DNA from 2 places in the Roseateles rivi genome. Region 1 is predicted to be linked to the other one. Evidence: riboswitches for the same ligand, from Rfam matches in the RefSeq annotation. Region 1 holds a riboswitch; the other holds the start of a gene.
What was found. Region 1 has a riboswitch for S-adenosylhomocysteine ahead of metH (methionine synthase). Riboswitches for the same ligand answer to the same signal wherever they lie in the genome.

Region 1 (6,907 bases):
GCCACATTGGGGTGAGCGGCCAGGGTGTCCAGTGCCACCTTCAGGCTGGCGTGGGGATTGGGCACCATTTGGCGCGGCACCACCGCACCCAGGAAACGCTTTTCCTCGGAGGAATGGAAGCTGGGGTAGCCACGCATGGGCTGCACCAGACGCTCGGCCGAGCAGAACTCCGGGCACCAGCCCCAGAAGCGGCCGGTTTGGGTGTCAGACCCTCCCCAGCTCCAGCCGGTGAAGACCTTGGCCAGACCGGAAATATCGTCCGGCCCGTAGGTCGGAATGGGCTGGCCGTTGCTGAGCTGCAGCGTGCCGTCGGGGTTGAGCTTGTGCAGGCCGATGGAGAACAACTGCATGATCTCGCGGGCGTAGTTCTCGTCGGGAATGCGGCCTGTTGTGGCGTCCTCCTTGAGCGACTGCATGCTGGAGAGGTAGAGGCCCATGGCCGGCGAGAGCGTCACTTGCTCCAGCAGGCCGCGGTACTGCAGCGTCACATGCTTGGCCAGCACGTCGTAGTAGGCCGCGGCGGTGCGGGGGTAGAACTTGATGCCGTCGTTTTGGGTCGAGACCACGAAGATTTGCGACAGCGCGTAGGCCGTGCGCTGGCGCAGTTGGTCCTTGCCGGTCAGCGCCACCTTGTAGAAGCTGCTGCTGACGTCTTGCACATAGGCGCCTTCCGTGGGGTTCTTGGACTTCACATAGGCGTCGGCGGCATCAAAGTTGGCCAGGTGCGAGCTCACCGGTGCCGTCCATTGCGATTGAATCCACTCCCTGTAGCCCAGGTTCATGACGGCGTTGATGTCGTCCTCTGTCGGGCCAAAAGTGGCTTGCATCAAGAAGCGGTGCGCTTCGGCCCGCGTGGCGGGGCGGTCGTTTTTGCCAACAATCAAACCCGTTGCGCGCAGGCCCTGGGCCTGGGAACGGCTTGCGGACTCCCCTTCTTGCACTTGGCTGCCACCACCGCCACAAGCCACCAATGCACTGGCAAAACCAATCGCAGCGAGCTTGCCGACCTTTGTACCTGTTGAAACCTTGCACTTCATGATGTTCCCCTGAGCACCGCCGGGAAGTTGAGGTGGCAGCGCTTTTGTGTGACATCACTTTAGGGATTACCCCAATTCAAAGCCGGAACAGGTCGTCAGCACCCGTAAGGGTCTGTGTCACCCCGCGCCTATGAGCAGGCGTATGAATTGCAGCACTTGCTTGCAATTCACCCAGTTTGCTCACAGCTCATGTGCGGAGTAATTGTCAACAAGCTGGAAATATTTCGACAAAGCCTCCCCCGGCCGCACCACATGGGCGGCCACACAAAGGCGCAAGAACAAGCGGGGGGGGCTCAGCCCAGCAGGGGTGCGAGCGCGCGGCGCGCGTCGTCCTCGCTCAGGCCGCAGCGCTGGGCCCAGTCCTGCAGCTGATCGCCGCCGATCTGGCCCACATTGAAATAGGCCGCCTCGGGGTGAGCGAAGTAAAAGCCGCTGACGCTGGCCGCTGGCGTCATGGCCATGGACTCGGTCAACCCCATGCCAATGGCCGGGGCGTCCAGCACGCGCAGCAAATCGCGCTTGACCAGGTGGTCCGGGCAGGCCGGATAGCCTGGCGCGGGGCGGATGCCGCGGTACTGCTCGGCAATCAGCGCGCTGTTGTCCAGCTGCTCTTGCGCGGCATAGCCCCAGAGCTCGCGGCGCACGCGCTGGTGCAGGTATTCGGCAAAGGCCTCGGCCAGACGATCGGCCAGGGCTTTGAACATGATGGCGCTGTAGTCGTCATGCGCGGCCAGGAACTCGGCTTCCTTTTTCTCGGCGTTGAGCCCGGCGGTCACGGCAAAAAGCCCGATGTGGTCGCCCACCGCGCTGCCCTCGGGGGCAATGAAATCGGCCAGGCAGCGGTTGGGGCGGCGCAGCTTCTCGCCATTGGTGCCTTCCACCAGCGGGCGTTCGGTCTGCATGCGCAGGCCGTGCCAGCGCATCAACTCCTCGCTTCGCGCGGCATCGCGGTAGATCACGATGTCATCGTCACCCACCTGCGCGGCCGGGTAGAGGCCCATCACGCCATTGGCCTGCAGCCAACGCCCGTCGATGATGCGCTTGAGCATGGCGCGGCCGTCCTCCAGCACCTTGCGCGCCTGCTCGCCCACCACCGCATCGTTCAAGATGGCGGGGTAAGGCCCGGCCAAGTCCCAGGTCTGGAAGAAGGGGCCCCAGTCGATGAAGCGCTCCAGCTCGGCGAGGTCAACATTGCGGAACTCACGCCGACCAATGAATTTGGGCGCCACCACCGTGCTGGCATCGAAGGGCACTTGCGCCTTGTTGGCGCGGGCCTGGGCCAGGCTCACCAGCGGCGTGGTCTTTTTGTTGGCGTGCAGCTGGCGCACTTTTTCGTAGTCGCTGCGCAGCTCGTCGACAAACTTCTCGGAGCGCTCATCCGACAGCAGCTCCGCGCACACGCCCACCGAGCGCGAAGCGTCGGGCACATACACCACCGGGCCCTCGTACTTGGGCGCGATCTTCACCGCTGTGTGCACGCGGCTGCAGGTGGCGCCACCAATGAGCAGCGGGATTTTCTTGACGCGGAAGTAGTCGTCGCGCTGCATCTCGGCAGCCACATGCTGCATCTCTTCGAGGCTGGGCGTGATCAAGCCGGAGAGGCCGATGATGTCCGCCCCTTCCACCTTGGCGCGCGCCAGAATGTCCTGGCAGGGCACCATCACGCCCATGTTGACGACTTCAAAGTTGTTGCACTGCAAGACCACGGTGACGATGTTCTTGCCGATGTCGTGCACATCGCCCTTGACGGTGGCAATCACGATCTTGCCCTTGGGCTTGACGTCGCCACCGGCGGCTTCGAGCTGGCGTTTTTCCTCTTCGATATAGGGCACCAGGTGCGCCACGGCCTGCTTCATGACGCGCGCGCTCTTGACCACCTGCGGCAGGAACATCTTGCCCTGACCAAACAAGTCGCCCACGATGTTCATGCCAGCCATCAGCGGCCCTTCGATGACGTGCAGCGGGCGCCCGCCGCTGGCGCGAATGGCCTGCCAGCACTCCTCGGTGTCTTCGGTGATGAAGTCGGTGATGCCGTGCACCAGCGCGTGCGAGAGCCGCTCCGCCACGCCCTGCGCGCGCCAGGCCAAGCGCGCGGAGTCGTCCTTGGCCGCGCCCTTGGCGCTTTCGGCCACCTCGATGAGGCGCTCGCCAGCATCCGGGCGGCGGTTCAGCACCACGTCCTCCACGCGCTCGCGCAGCACGGGCTCCAAATCGTCGTACACGCCCACCATGCCGGCGTTGACGATGCCCATGTCCATGCCCGCCTGAATGGCGTGGTAGAGGAAGACGGTGTGAATGGCCTCGCGCACCGGGTCGTTGCCGCGGAAGCTGAAAGAGACGTTGGACACCCCGCCCGAGACCTTGGCGCCGGGGAGGTTTTGCTTGATCCAGCGCGTGGCCTCGATGAAGTCCACCGCGTAGTTGTCGTGCTCCTCAATGCCGGTGGCAATGGCAAAGATATTGGGGTCGAAGATGATGTCTTCGGGCGCGAAACCCACCTCTTGCACCAGCACGCGGTAGGCACGCGCGCAGATGTCGATCTTGCGCTGGAAGGTGTCGGCCTGCCCCACTTCGTCAAAAGCCATCACCACCGCCGCAGCGCCGTAGCGCCTGAGCAGCTTGGCCTGGCGCTTGAACTCGGCCTCGCCCTCTTTGAGCGAGATGGAGTTGACGATGCCCTTGCCCTGGATGCACTTCAAGCCCGCCTCGATCACCTCCCACTTGGAGCTGTCGATCATGATGGGCACGCGCGCGATCTCGGGCTCGCTGGCGATGAGGTTCAGAAAGCGCACCATGGCGGCCTTGCTGTCGAGCATGGCCTCGTCCATGTTGATGTCGATGATCTGCGCGCCGTTTTCCACCTGCTGACGCGCCACCGACAGGGCGTCCTCGTAGCGCCCCTCCAGAATCATGCGCGCAAAGGCTTTGGAGCCGGTGACGTTGGTGCGCTCGCCCACGTTGACAAAGAGCGAGCCTTCGCCGATGTACACGGGCTCCAAGCCCGAGAGCTTCATGGGCGGGGGCGACAGAGGGGTGTTGGGCGTGTCAGACATGGCGGCGGCGGGTTCGGTTCGGTCAGGCCGCCGCGTGTGGACTCACCGCGGCCTGCAAAAGGCTGCAACGGTGAGCGTGGTTTGACCACCCTGCACGCCCGAGGCGGCGTCGGCCAGAGTGTGCCTTCCAAGCCTGGTGGGCGCTCGGTTCAGCCCCATCGCAACGCTCCTCGGAAAGCAGCGCGCGATTTTATGCCGTCAGCTCGGGCTCACACAGGTAGCAATGCTCGAAATCCTCGCAGGGCAGCGCGGGGCTGACCAAAAAGCCCTGGCCGTAGTCGCAACCCAGCGACAGCAGCGTTTGGCGCTGGGCCTCGGTTTCCACCCCTTCGGCCACGACGCTGTGGCCGAGCTTGTGCGCCAGCGTCACCACCGCCTCCACCAAGGTGCAGTCGTTGGGGTCGTTGAGCATGTCGCGCACAAAGCTCTGGTCGATCTTGATCACGCTGATGGGCAGGGACTTCAGATAGGCCAGGCTGGAGTAGCCCGTGCCAAAGTCGTCAATGCTCAGGCTCACCCCCTGCTGCAGCAGGCAATTCAAATCGTTTTGCACCCGGTCCGAGAGCTGCACCAGCACGCTTTCGCTGAGCTCGATGTCCAGCAGGCTGCCGTCGAGCTGGCGGCTGTTCAACTCGCTGACAAACTGGCGGGCGTAGTCCAGCACCGCCAGATCGTCGGCGGTTTGGTTGATGCCCAGGCGCCAGCCATCGGGCCACAGCCCCTGGCTGCGCCAGCGCTGCAGCCAGTCCATGGACTCACGCAAGACCCAAGCGTCGAGCTTGGGCAGCAAGCCCGCACGCTGCGCCACGGGCAGAAATTCATCTGGGCCCAGCAGGCCAAAACCCGGGCGCTCCCAGCGCAGCAGCACCTCGCCGCCGATCAGCGAGCAATCGCTGAGCCGGAACTTGGGCTGCACGTGCAAGCGCAACTCCCCTTGCACCAGCGCCCGCTGCAGCCCGTTGATGAGGTCAAACATGTGCGCGCTGGCGGCACTCATGGCGGGCTCGTAGGCCAGCACGCGGTCGCGCCCAGCGGCCTTGGCCGCGTACATGGCGGTGTCGGCGTTGCGCAGGAGCAGCTCGGCACTGTTGCCGTCGCTGGGAAACACCGCCACGCCTGCCGAGCAGCGCACGCGGTACTGCACGGCGCCGGGCAGCTCGGTGGGCACGCTGAGCTGGCTCAGCAGGCGCTGCGCCAGCACCAGCGCATCCAGGCCGTCCGTGGCAGGCAGCAGGGCCACAAACTCGTCGCCGCCCAAACGCGCCACGGTGTCTTGCTCGCGCAGCTCAGCGCGCAGCGTGCGTGCCACATGCTTGAGCAGCTCATCCCCGGCTTGGTGGCCCAGGCTGTCGTTGACTTCCTTGAAATGATCCAGGTCCAAAAACAGCAAGGAAAACACCTGGTTGCGGCGACGCGACTGCAGCACCAACTGTTCCAGACGGTCCTGCAGCAAGGCCCGGTTGGTCAGCCCCGTGAGTGGATCAAAGGACGCCAAGTGCTCCAATTGCGTCTGTGCACAGCGCAGCTGCGTCATGTCGGCCTCGATGGCCATATAGCCGCTGACCTGCCCATGGTCGTCACGCAAGGCCACGATGTGCGCCCATACCGTGAAATGCCCACCTGCGGCATTGCGGTTGATGAATTCACCCTCCCAGCGCCCATTGCTGCCAAGCACGGCCCACATGGCAGCGTAAAAAGCTGGAGGGTGTGCCCCCGAGGACAACAGCGAAGTCTTGCGCCCCACCACGGCTTCCATGGAAAAGCCCGACAGCAGCTCAAACGCTGGGTTGACGCGCTGAATGCGCGTGTCCGCGTCGGTGATGATGATGGCCTCGGTGGCGTTCATGAACACCAGCTCGCTGAGCCGGTGCTGGCGCCGCGCCTCGTATTCGGCACTCACATCGCGGGAGATACCGCCCACACCCAGCGCCGCACCGAAGTGGTCGCGCAGCAGGAATTTGTGCGTCAGGTAGTGCCGCAGCTCGCCTGCTGGCTGCACATGCACCACCTCCTCGGTCAGCAGCGACTCGCCCGTGTCCAGCACCAAGCGGTCGCTGTGGTTCATGCCCATGGCCTCAGGCAGGGCCAGAAACTGCTCACGCTTGCGCCCCACCAAGGTGGCGCCGTCGGGGCTCAGTGCAGCATCGGCCGCGCGGTTGGTCAGGATCACGCGCCCGCTGGGGTCGGTGGCGCTGATCAGGTCAGCCGTGCTGTCGAGCAAAGCGTGCAACACGCCGCGCTCGGCATCCAGAGCTTCGCCCCGGCGCTCAGGCATGAGCAGCAACACGCGGCAGCCTGGCGCCAGTTCAGGGTCTTCCACACGCCGCAGCCAGACCTGGAACTGCTGCACCTCACCGCCCGGCAGCACCCAGTTCACACCCTCGATATGCAGCTCCGCCACCGAGCTGCTCAGCGCCATGCGCAGACGCTGCTGATCAGCGCGCGCCAAGGCGTCCAGCCAGCTGTGAGTGGCCCCTTGGGGGCCGAGGAGATGGTACGCACCGGCGCTGTGCCACAACACCCGACATTGGCGATCGACCAGCAGCATGGGCAAGGGCACATGCTGCTGAACCAAGGCACCCAGACGCAACAGCACGGGGTCTGTGCCGTCAATCAAGCGAGGCACCGCAGGCGGCGTTGCGGCAGTTTCGGCTGAGGTATTCAGTTCAAGCTCCCCGCAGATGTCTTGCAATCAAGACGGCTGGTCGACACGGTGTTGTTCGGGCGGGCACCAGACGGTGATGTCCAAGAAGCTGATCACCACCCCGCGCATGGCCGAACTCGGCACGTTGTAGGGCAGCATGCGCACCAGGTAGC
Region 2 (6,907 bases), 110 kb from region 1:
GGATGAAGCGCACCAGCTCGGCGGCGTAGCGGAACTCGCCCGCGGTGGCGGTGCCGCTGGGCAAGTCGCCACGCAAGGCCACCACGCGGCGGATGTTTTGCGCGCGGTAGGTGGCCAGGATCTCGGCCAGCCCTTCGCGCGTGGAGCCCACGCAGGAGAGGTGCGGTGCGGCCTCGTGCCCGGTGGCCGCAATGGCGCTGACCGTGGCCAGGGTTTTCTCACGCGTGGCCCCGCCCGCGCCGTAGGTGACGCTGAAGTACTGGGGCGAGACGGCGCTGAGCTCCTGCACCACGGTGCGCAGCTTGTCCGCGCCCACGGGGGTGTTGGGGGGGAAGAACTCAAAGCTGACGGGGGTGCTCCCGGTGGGGGTGGTGCTCATGTCTTTGTGGTTCCTGTGCGGGTGGGGGCGTGCTGGCTTGGGCGCGCCCACAAAAAGAATTCCTGGTTGCCGTCGCCCCCGGCAATGCTGCTGCTGAAGTAGTCCTCAACCGTCCAGCCCTGGGCTTGCGCGGCCTCCAGCGTGCGTGCTTGCAGCTGGGGGTAGAGCGCTGGGTCTTTGACCAAACCGCCCTTGCCCAGCGCCTGGGGGCCGAGCTCGAACTGAGGTTTGATCAGCAGCAAGACTTGGCCCTGAGGCGCCAGCCAAGGCGCCAGATGGGCGAAGGCGCCGACCATGGAGATAAAGCTCATATCGCCCACGATCAGCGCAAAGCCGCCCGCCGGCGCGTGCTGTGCCAGTGCCGAGCCGCTGAGCTGGCGCACGTGCAGGCCTTCGAGCGCGGTGACGCGCTCATCGCTGCGCAGCCGCGTGTGCAGCTGCGCATGGCCCACATCCACGCCCACCACCTGCGCGGCGCCGTGTTGCAGCAGGCAGTCGGTGAAGCCACCGGTGCTTTGCCCGATGTCCAGCACCGTGAGCCCGGCCACGGCCAGGCCCGTGTGCGCCAGCGCGCCTTCGAGCTTGAGGCCACCGCGCGAGACGTAGCGCAGCTCCGCCGCGTCGGTGACTTGCAGCAGCTCGTGCTCGGGCACGTCTTCGCCGGCTTTTTTGACCACGCTGCCCGAGGCGCGCAGCACCACCCCGCGCTCGATGAGCCGCTGGGCGGCCGAGCGCGAGGGGGCGAGCTGCAGCGCCAGGAGGCGTTGGTCGGCGCGCATCAGTAGCGGTAGCTGTCGGCCTTGTAAGGGCCTTGCTTGGGCACGCCGATGTAGGCGGCCTGCTCTTCGCTCAGCTCGGTGAGCTGGGCGTTGAGCAGCGTCAGCTGCAGACGCGCCACCTTCTCATCCAGGTGCTTTGGCAGCACGTAGACCTGGCCGATGTCATAGGCGTCCTTGTGCGCAAACAGCTCGATCTGGGCGATGGTCTGGTTGGCAAAGCTGGAGCTCATCACATAGCTGGGGTGGCCGGTGCCACAGCCCAGGTTCACCAAGCGGCCCTTGGCCAGCAGGATGATGCGCCGACCCGTGGGGAAGATGACGTGGTCGACCTGGGGCTTGATCTCTTCCCAGCGGCACTTGGCTTCGAGCGCGGCAACGTCGATTTCGTTGTCGAAGTGGCCGATGTTGCAGACGATGGACTGGTCCTTCATCTTGGCCATGTGCTCGTAGGTGATGACGTTTTTGTTGCCCGTGGCGGTCACAAAAATGTCGGCCTTGTCGGCGGCGTACTCCATGGTCACCACGCGGTAGCCTTCCATGGCGGCTTGCAGCGCGCAGATGGGGTCGATCTCGGTCACCCACACCTGGGCCGAGAGCGCGCGCAGCGCCTGGGCCGAGCCCTTGCCCACATCGCCATAGCCCGCCACCACGGCGATCTTGCCCGCCACCATCACGTCGGTGGCGCGCTTGATGCCGTCCACCAGCGATTCACGGCAGCCGTAGAGGTTGTCGAACTTGCTCTTGGTCACCGAGTCGTTGACGTTGATGGCGCGGAACAGCAGCTGGCCCTTGGCCGACATCTCTTTGAGGCGGTGCACACCGGTGGTGGTCTCTTCGGTCACGCCGATGATCTCGGCGCTCTTGCGCGTGTACCAGGTGGGGTCTTGTGCAACCTTGGCCTTGATGGCGGCAAACAGCACGCGCTCTTCTTCGCTGGCGGGGTTGGCCAGCACGGAGAGGTCTTTCTCAGCCTTCTGGCCCAGGTGCATGAGCAGCGTGGCGTCGCCGCCATCGTCCAGAATCATGTTGGGGCCTTCGCCCGCAGCGCCCTTGGCGCCGAATTCAAAAATGCGGTGCGTGTAGTCCCAGTAGTCTTCCAGCGTTTCGCCCTTGTAGGCGAACACGGGCGTGCCGCGTGCCACCAGGGCTGCCGCGGCGTGGTCTTGGGTGGAGTAGATGTTGCAGGAGGCCCAGCGCACTTCGGCACCCAGGGCTTGCAGGGTTTCGACCAGCACGGCGGTCTGGATGGTCATGTGCAGGCTGCCGGCCACGCGCGCGCCCTTGAGCGGCTGGCTGGCGGCGTACTCACGGCGGATGGCCATGAGCGCGGGCATTTCGTGCTCGGCGATGTTGAGCTCTTTGCGGCCCCATTCGGCCAGCGTGAGGTCTTTGATGGCGAACTGGTCGGGCGACAGCGTGTGCGTGGCAGCGTTCATACAAGCTCCTTCGGGGCAGAAGCGTTGACGCTGGTGGTTCGGGCAGAGCCGATGTCTTCAGACAAAGTCTCACCCGGCCACCAAGGGTCAACGGGTGAGCGCAGTTGCATGGGCCGCCGATGCACCAGCTGCGGGCATCGGAGTAGCGGCGGTTTCGAGCCTGGCCGGGCCACCATGGCCGCAGTTGCAACGCTCCTCGAAACAGGGGCCGATTCTAAAGCCAGGCTGTCAGGCCGTGGCTCAAAAATGCGAGGCAAACGCCGCGCTTGTAAGGCTATTTGTCGGTATGGTCAGGAGCTGCGGCACTGAGCGAAGGGTCCGTGGACAGCCCAATGCGCGACCACCACCGGTGCCCTCTTGAGACGCGTCGATGGTGCCCCCTGCAACATCCAACAACATGCTCGTAACCGACTCTTGATCGACGAGATGCGGCCAGATACGGTAGACATGCGGCACGGGTTAGAGACGAAGGGACCTAGCCCAGGGGCGCCAGAGGTTTACCTCAAGTTCCCTTCTGTAGAACAAATACATCACCCTCGCGTTGCGCTCCCAGGCCAAAGGCGGCGGCAAGGCGTTGTAGCTTGTCGGCGTCAAGCTTCCATACAGTCTCGACATCGTCGACACCCACATCTAGCGTCCATTGCATGCCCAGCCAATGGGTGAGGATCAGCCCGTCGGGGGCCAGTAGATCGCACAGCGCTTGCATGTAACGCTCCAGGTGTCGCTGGCAGCAGGCAAAGCTGGCTATGTTGTTGTCGAGCACGATGTCGAATTGCTGTTCGCGCATTTGCTGGGCGAATTCCAGACTGTGTTTGTTGCACAGTACCGCCGTGTAATTAGGTAGTTGCTGGCTTTGCGCGTGTGCGAGCTCTTGCGGCGCGACCGTAACGCCCAGCACCTGCACTGCTTGGCCGCAAAGCCGGGCCACTGAGGAGTTTCCGCAGCCAATGTGCAGCACGCGCTTGCCCGCCAAGGGCTGGCGCACCAACCATGCGTTCAAGGCCAGCTGGTCCGGTGTTTCAGGGCAGTGGGAGTAGTCGACCAAGGGCCAGTCGATAGCCTGAGCGGCGCGATCGTAGTCATGCACGCCGGGCTCGCGACCGCAATCCTGGACCTTGGCGTTGAAGTCGAAACGGGGGGTATAAGTGTCAGGCATGGCTTCTTTCAACAGGGGCTTGCATGCTAAGGACGCAGACCTTTGCGCCTGTGTTGGTGAGCGCCTAAGTTCATCTATACCGATGAGACGCGCTCGGTCCTCTTCCCTACCCATGACTTTCGCGCAGACGCGCATACAGCTGGCTTTGGCCTTGGGGGTCAGCACGTTGCGATTGATGTGGCGCCCAAAAATACCGCCATGCCGGCCAGCTCTTGCTGCAGGGCGGCGGCGTAGCCCGGTGTGCGCGGGGCTTGGCCGCTGACATAGCCCAGCTGCGCGTGCAGGCGGCCGTCTTGCACACGCAGATTGCCCCAGCCGATGACCTCCTCGCCCCACAGCAGCGGCAGGGCGTAGTGGCCGCGCTGGCGCTGTGCGGCGGGGGTGTAGGCCTCGAAGCGGTAGGCCCAGCCCCAGAAGAGTTCAAAGCGTTGGCGGTCCCACACCACCGGGTCAAAAGGTGCGAGCAAGCGCACGCGCTGGGCCCCGCGCCAACGCCGCGCCAGGGCGCGCGGTGCTTCGCCCACGGGCCAGAACCATTGCTGCCCGGCCACTTCTGCGCTGGGCAGGCGCTGCAGGGCGCGCTTGAGGGTGGCGCTGCGCAGGTGCTCCCACTGCGGGGCGCCGCCGCCGAGGTGGCTCAGCAGCTGGCCCAGGCTGCGCCGCGTCAGCGGGGCGTAGAGTGCCACCACGGCGTCCAGCAGCTGGTCCATGGCCTGTTGAGGCTCAGCCACGCCAGGCCAGGGCGGTGCGGGGGCGTAGACGCGCGTGCCTGCATCGCGCCGCACCACGCGCAGGGCGCCGCGGTAGTGCAGGGCATCGAGCAGCTCGGTGCTCAGGCGGCTGCTGCCGCCAAACCAGTTGCTGACACGGCCATGCTGAAGTGCGGCGTCCACGTCCTTGGGGTGGGCGCTGCCAGCGTGCTGCACATGGGCGAGCACCTCCTGGGCCAGCGCGGCATGTTCGGCGCTCCACACCTTGCGCGGCTGGCGCGGGTGCATGAGGGCTTGCAGCTGCGGGACGACAAAGCCGTAGTTGACGAAAAAGTCCTCGGCCACGGCCAGACGGGGGTAGTGCTGCTCCAGCTGCCCGGCGCGGTAGTGGCGCACACGCTGGTAGAGGATGAGGTCTTGCGCGCGCGCCGGGGCGCGCAGCGGGTCGGCCTGCACAAAGCCCAGCCGTGCCAGCGCCTGGGGCAGTGTGGTGGGGGCAAACAGGCTGCGCGCCAGGGCGTAGCGGCGAAGTGTTTCCAGTTCAAGGCATGGGCAACTGTTCATGCATACAGTATCGGCGAGCCCTTGTGTGCTCCCCCTTGGGGACTACACCGGGTTCAATCAAAGCGTGCCAGTTCCTGCTCTCCCAAGGTCAAGCCGTCCCGCTGCAAGTCTGCGCTGTAGTAGCGGTTGCGGCCCAATTCTTTGGCGTGGTAGAGGGCTTCGTCGGCCCGCTGCAGCAGCAGCTCGGGCGAGGCTGATTGGTCGGCGCGCAAAGTGGTCACCCCGCAGCTGAGCGTGACATGCGGCGCCACCGGCGAAGCTGGGTGCTCCAGCGGTGTGTCGGCCAGCGTTTTGCGCAGCGCATGAGCCCAGGCCAGGGCGCCGCCGTGCGGGGTGTTGGGCAGCACCAGGGCAAATTCTTCACCGCCGTAGCGTGCGGCCAGATCGTTGGGACGCAGGCAGGAGGTGAGCAGGTAGCGCGCCACTTGGCGCAGGCACTCGTCGCCTGCCTGGTGGCCCAGCGTGTCGTTGTAGTTTTTGAAGTGGTCGATGTCGCACAGCAGCAGCGATAGTGGTCGGCCCGTGCGCTGCACTTCCAGCACCTCATGGCGCAGGCGCTCGTCGAGCGTGCGGCGGTTGACCAGCCCGGTCAGTCCATCCTCCATCGACAAGCGCAGGAGCTTGGCGTTGGAGCGGCGCAGTTCGTCAGACACCGTCAGGAGCTGACCTTGCAACAGCCGTATGCGTTGCATGGCGCGCAGCTTGGACTTGAGCACCACCAAGGAGACGGGTTTGATCAGGTAGTCGTCTCCGCCGCAGGCAATGCCTTTTTGCAAGTCGTGGTCTTGCCCCAGAGCGGAGAGAAAGATGATGGGCGTCCAGGCGCCGCGCTCCTGTTCAATTTCACGCAGCCGCGCGGCCACCCAGTAGCCGTCATGGACAGGCATGTGAACGTCGAGCAAGACCACGTCGGGGCGGTAGCGCTTGAAGGCGTCCAGCGCCTGGGCGCCACCGTCGGCCAAGGTCACCTCGTGCCCCGCTGCCGAGAGTTGGGCCTTGAGCAAGGCGCGCAAGCTGGCTTGGTCGTCCACCACCAGCACGCGCAGCGAGGGCAGGGCGGCTTCGGCGGACGGTGAGGCGCTGACGCCAGCCGTCTCGCTCGGGTGTAGCGGTGGCTCGGCGCAGGCACCTTGGGGAGGCAAAGACTCTCGGGCAGGTAGATCAAACATGAACATCCCTCATCAATGATTTCAGGTGGCGCGCTCGAGTTGGCGCACTTACGGAGTTCGCGCGTTGGCCTGCAACCAAGGCCTGAGGCGGGGTGGGCTCCTCCCCATGCTTGGTTTCTGTGCCGCGCAGCTGGCACGCGCTTGTGCTGTCTATTTCGGTAGTTCAGGCTGGACACTGAATATGGGAGGCACCCCTTGAATAGGAGGCTTTAGTCCCGTCGCGAGCGTCCGATATGACTTGGGTTGCGGGCGTTTGGCTCAGGAACTCGAGGGCGATGTGAATTCGTCCTGGAGTCTGTGCCGATGCACCGCGCCAGCCCAGCTGTTGGGCTGGCATGCTGCATCCACCCAGGCCGTACGGAATACACCCCTATGAGCGATACCACGCAACTCGAAGCCAAGGTGCTGCTGCTGGACCACGATCCGGCTCAGTACCGCCCTTTGTCGGAGTTTTGTCGCTCGGTGGGGCTGATGCCTCTGCTGCGCAGCGCTCATGATGCTTTGGCCACCCTGGCTCAGCACAAGGACCTGGCGGGTGTGCTGTTGGCTCAGGATCTGCCTGTGGACGACGGTACGGCCTTCAACTTGGCCCAGCGCATTCACCGCCAGCGGCCCGAGCTGCCCATCGTGCTGCGCCGCAGTGACAGCCGTGCCTTGAACGACGAAGAGCAAGCCTCGGTGCAGTACGAGTGGCAAAGCGGCGATATGGACGCG

Region 2: linked by a shared signal. The riboswitch ahead of ahcY (adenosylhomocysteinase) and the one ahead of metH (methionine synthase) in region 1 are both predicted to bind S-adenosylhomocysteine.

Annotation. Positions count from the first base shown of each region.
Region 1 covers NZ_JBIGHZ010000001.1:56,306-63,212, reverse strand. Annotated here, with positions in the region: gene ACG0Z6_RS00250 (DUF1800 family protein) at 1-1,037, opposite strand, end outside; gene metH (methionine synthase) at 1,331-4,090, opposite strand; S-adenosyl-L-homocysteine riboswitch at 4,156-4,268, opposite strand; gene ACG0Z6_RS00240 (putative bifunctional diguanylate cyclase/phosphodiesterase) at 4,281-6,716, opposite strand; gene ACG0Z6_RS00235 (chemotaxis protein CheB) at 6,783-6,907, opposite strand, start outside.
Region 2 covers NZ_JBIGHZ010000001.1:167,895-174,801, forward strand. Annotated here, with positions in the region: gene metF (methylenetetrahydrofolate reductase [NAD(P)H]) at 1-379, opposite strand, end outside; gene ACG0Z6_RS00715 (TlyA family RNA methyltransferase) at 376-1,158, opposite strand; gene ahcY (adenosylhomocysteinase) at 1,158-2,594, opposite strand; S-adenosyl-L-homocysteine riboswitch at 2,684-2,798, opposite strand; gene ACG0Z6_RS00725 (class I SAM-dependent methyltransferase) at 3,097-3,762, opposite strand; gene ACG0Z6_RS00730 (DNA glycosylase AlkZ-like family protein) at 3,909-5,024, opposite strand; gene ACG0Z6_RS00735 (GGDEF domain-containing response regulator) at 5,078-6,193, opposite strand; gene ACG0Z6_RS00740 (chemotaxis protein CheX) at 6,566-6,907, shown strand, end outside.